DNA from 2 places in the Corynebacterium yudongzhengii genome. Region 1 is predicted to be linked to the other one. Evidence: predicted binding sites of a transcription regulator. Region 1 holds the regulator's gene; the other holds the start of a gene.
The links. Region 1 encodes LexA, which represses DNA repair genes until DNA is damaged. Its sites were predicted from a motif close to CGAACANNTGTTCG; they were not measured.

Region 1 (2,197 bases):
AGTCTTCCGCGCTTTCGAAAGACTTGTACACAGAGGCGAAGCGCAAGTAGGCGACTTCGTCGAGTTCGAGGAGGGGCTCCAGCACAGCGAGGCCAATGTCGTTGGCGTCGACTTGGGAGCTTCCCTGGCCGCGCACGGTCTCCTCAACCTCCTGGGCGAGTTTCTTCAGCGCGTCATCGGGCACATCTCGGCCCTGGCACGCGCGGCGCACGCCCATAATCAGCTTTTCGCGGCTAAAGGGTTCGGTGATGCCATTACGCTTCACTACGAGCAGCACGGCCTTCTCTATCGTGGTGAAACGGCCGTGGCAGCTGCTACATTCCCGGCGCCGGCGAGTGGAGGTGCCGGCATCGATCACACGGGAATCAATGACCCGGGACTGTTCGTTATGGCAGAAAGGGCAGTACACGGCGAACAGCCTCCTCGGTATCGGTCACTCACATGGTGCGATACCTGAGTTTAGTGCCCACTGACCGCAATCAAGGTCTCGGCCGTCTGCTGGGACACCGGCGCCTCCCCCTGCTGGAAACCGAGAACAGAGCCGACCACCAGTACAAATCCACAAACGGTGCCGAGCAGCATTCCGCGACCAATTTCGCGCCGTTGTTCGAAGCGATCCCGCTCTGCGACCTGCGAAGGCGACTGGGCGGTAACCTGCGGGTTTGCCAGTCTCCTACTCAGTGTCCGAACATGTCGTCCACGGCTGGGGACAGCCGCGGTAACGTCCGCATCCCACACCGAGGCAGAGGCTGCCGGAGAGGGACACACAGTACGGGTACGATACGCCGTGGTCTGGGAGTTCATGGTTCTCGCCTTTCCTTTCGTTGTGGTTCGCCGGCAGACTATCGAAGCCAGCGGACACCACATTCATCAATGCGATTGTATGTTCGATTATCGTTTACACGTTCGAAAGATAGCAGGCGTTCGAAAATCTGTCCACACTTGGCCACAATGTCTCGAACATAAAGGCGGTTTCGTGATAGACAGTAGGTAACGATCCCAGCGACGAGGAGTCCAAATGGCTGCATCCAAGAAGAGCCGCCCCCAGCGCGGCAAACCAGACATGTCCACCCTTTCGCCCCGCCAGCGCCGCATCCTGGAGGTCATCCAGGACGCGGTGGTGCTGCGCGGCTACGCCCCCAGCATCCGAGAGATCGGCGACGCCGCCGGCCTCACCTCCACCTCCTCGGTGGCCTACCAGCTCAACGAGCTCGAGAAGAAAGGCTTTTTGCGGCGCGACCCCAACAAGCCACGCGCCGTCGATATCCGGCACCTAAGCGATGAACGCGAGGCGCCGGCGTCGAAGCCCGCGACCGCCCCGAACGGTGAGCAGGCCTCCGCGCCGAGCTACATCCCCGTCGTTGGCCGTATCGCGGCCGGCTCGCCGATCCTGGCCGAGCAAGAAGTGGACAGCTACTTCCCCATGCCGCAGGAGATCGTCGGTGACGGCGAGCTCTACATGCTCAAGGTCATTGGGGACTCGATGAAGCTCGCCGGCATCATGGACGGTGACTGGGTGGTCGTTCGCGCCCAGCCGGTAGCGGAGGAAGGCGAGTTCGTCGCCGCGATGCTCGATGGCGAAGCCACCGTTAAGGAGCTCCACCGCGACTCCACGGGCGTGTGGCTTCTGCCCCACAATGACGAGTTCGATCCGATCCCGGGCGACGAGGCCGAGATCCTCGGCAAGGTGGTGTCGGTCTTCCGCCGGCTCTAAGCCGGCTCTAAGAACGTCCTCTAAAGCCACACGTTTCCTGGCTGATCGGGGGTAATCGGACACCCCCACTGCCCGATTTCGTGCACACTGGGTCTAGTCCCACAGATCCTAACGAAAGAGGGTGACATGTACGCAGAGGAACGTCGCCGGCAGATCGCTTCGCTGACCGCCGTCGAAGGTCGCGTCAACGTCACTGACCTCGCCGATCGTTTCGACGTCACGGCGGAGACCATCCGACGTGACCTCGCCGTGCTCGACCGCGAGGGAGTTGTCCACCGCGTCCACGGCGGAGCGGTGGCCAGTCAGTCTTTCCAGACCACTGAGTCCTCCCTCGATACCCGCTCGCGCTCGGCGCAGGCGGCGAAGCTCGCCATCGCCCGCGCGGCCACCGAGTACCTCCCCGAGGCAGACGGCGCCCTGTTCTTAGACGCCGGCACCACTATCAACGCGTTCGCGGAGCTCATCGCCGAGCGCGCCCAGCGG
Region 2 (2,197 bases), 250 kb from region 1:
CGAAGTGGTCCGCGTCGCCGGACCACGCGTTCTGCTCGTGGTGGGCGGCGACGGCCTTGTGTACGGTTGGACGCCCGCGCCGGGTGTCCGACTTGTCGATGATGTCATCATGGACCAGCGCGCAGGTCTGGATGAACTCCAGCGCACTGACGGCCCGCAGGACGGCGTGGGGTTCTTCTTCTCCCGCGAAGCCGTCGGCACCGAGGAAGCCCGCCCAGCCGAAGACCGGCCGGATGCGCTTGCCGCCTCCGAGGATGAAGTCCTCGAGGTGCCCGAGTGCCTTCGAGACGGGCTCGCCGATCGCGTCGAGCGCGTCCTTACGGGACTGGATGTAGTCTGCGAGGACAACGTCGACCGCGTCGGGGATGTCATTCGGGGACAACGAGCTGACATCGAGGTCGGAAGCTTTGCTCACCGGCACTAATTCCTTCTGTGTTGTGCGGACGCCGCAAAAAACTTTAAGCGTTCGGGTACTTCGCTGAGTCTACTAGCAGCGGCGCGTGGGTCAGGCACGTGGCGTGGCCAGGGGCAGATCGCACATTAAGACCGCGAAGGGGCGGTCGTCGCCGGGGTAGTAGTAATCGCGCAGCAGGTCGGTGAACCCCAGCGAGCGATACAGCCCGAAGGCCGGGTTGTTTTCGCCGGCGACTTCGGGTGTGGAGAGTACAGCGCGCGGTGCCGGCACGTTCCAGAGCAGTTCGGTGAGCAGGCTGCGACCGATTCCGCGCCCGTGCAGGCCGGGGCGGACGTGGATTTCCGTGACTTCGAAGTAGCCGGAGGAAATCTCTCGCTGCAGCTCTTCGCTGACTCCTTGGGTCTCCATGCCTTTGCGCAGTTGGCGGTCCCACCAGTGGTTGTGGTCGCTGAGAAAGCCGTAGGCCACGCCGACGACATCGTTGGGCCCGGTGGCGATCGCCGAGATGAACCCAGGTTGCAGCGTGTCCCGGCGCCAGGACTCCAGCCTGCGGGCGTGCAGCTCGAAGGGGTAGCCCATGGCCTCGAGGTGGATGTCCACCAGGCGTGGGGCAAGCAGCTGGAACTCGGCGGTGGTGAGTCTCTTGATCGACACGGTCACGGCCTCTATCGAACCATGACTCGAACGCTTCCTGCAGTTAGCCCTGGACAAACCGGCGTGATAGAACAAGTGTTCGAATTATGCGGTGGGTGTGTCCACTGGGCCCTCTAGCTTCTTAAGCAACAGCAGGAAAGAAAGGAGTCCGCCATGGGGGATGTCATCTCGGCCACCACGAAGTTTTCTACCCGTCAGCTCAAGCGCGAGCGCTTTCTGGCTAGTGCCCGTGACCTTTTGGACTCTGCCCGTAAAGAAATGGCTGCCGGCGCCTTCGATCTGGCTCTCGAATATGCCTACCGCGGCGCCCTGCGGGTGGCAGGGGCCTGTATCGCCGATTCGGTGGTGCTGGCCCGGCGCAAGCGTTTGCCGTCGAGCGCGTGGGAGCGTCTGGCTCTCGTGGGGGAGGCGGAGAAAGAGTGGGCACAGACCTTCTCCGGGTTTTCTCGCCTGCGTTCGCGGGTCATGTCGGGGATTGAGAAGGTCCCGCCGGCTGGGGTCGCCGAGGAGGTCGTTGAGCTGGCCGCTGAGTTTCTTGCGGAGACCGAGGGGTCGGCCGGTTTGGGTCAGGTTGCTTAAGCTGTGTTGGCGCTGGCTGGAGGGTCGGAATGAGGCGTTGGTAAACCCGGGAACAAAAGGGATAAGGTGGACGTTGAATAAGTGAAAGGGTGCCACACCCTTGGCGCGGCTGCACTAGGCGCCGAGGATGTCTGACACGAGCGGACCAGACCACAACACCGAGAGGAACCAGTGTCGCTTTCAGAGCAGGAGCAGAAGACGCTCCGAGAGATTGAACAGTCCCTGCTGGCGGACGACCCCAAGTTCGGCTCGTCGGTCCAGTCGGGTGATTCCATGGGCTTAAACGGGGGCGGCTTCTCCCTTCGTGCATTCGCGATCGGTGTCGTCGGCCTCGTGATGTTAATTGCGGGCGTTGCTCTCGCCCAGAACAGTCTGTGGTTTATTGCGTTGAGCATCGTGGGATTCCTCGTGATGTTCGGCGCCGGCATCTGGGCTCTGCGGGGCAGCGGTGGAAACTCCTTGCCTTCCGGCGGGGCCGGCCGAGCCTCGCGTTCACCGAGTGCCGCCCAGCGCGCCAACTCCGGCAACGGCTTTGGCTCCAAGATGGAA

Region 2: a site for LexA is predicted at 1,138-1,151, ahead of C3B44_RS03630 (SAV_6107 family HEPN domain-containing protein). Genes of this name have one in related genera too.

Annotation. Positions count from the first base shown of each region.
Region 1 covers NZ_CP026947.1:1,029,028-1,031,224, reverse strand. The annotation lists gene nrdR (transcriptional regulator NrdR) at 1-409, opposite strand, end outside; gene lexA (transcriptional repressor LexA) at 1,019-1,714, shown strand; gene C3B44_RS04740 (DeoR/GlpR family DNA-binding transcription regulator) at 1,841-2,197, shown strand, end outside.
Region 2 covers NZ_CP026947.1:776,355-778,551, forward strand. The annotation lists gene C3B44_RS03620 (polyprenyl synthetase family protein) at 1-415, opposite strand, end outside; gene C3B44_RS03625 (GNAT family N-acetyltransferase) at 506-1,069, opposite strand; gene C3B44_RS03630 (SAV_6107 family HEPN domain-containing protein) at 1,223-1,648, shown strand; gene C3B44_RS03635 (DUF3040 domain-containing protein) at 1,820-2,197, shown strand, end outside.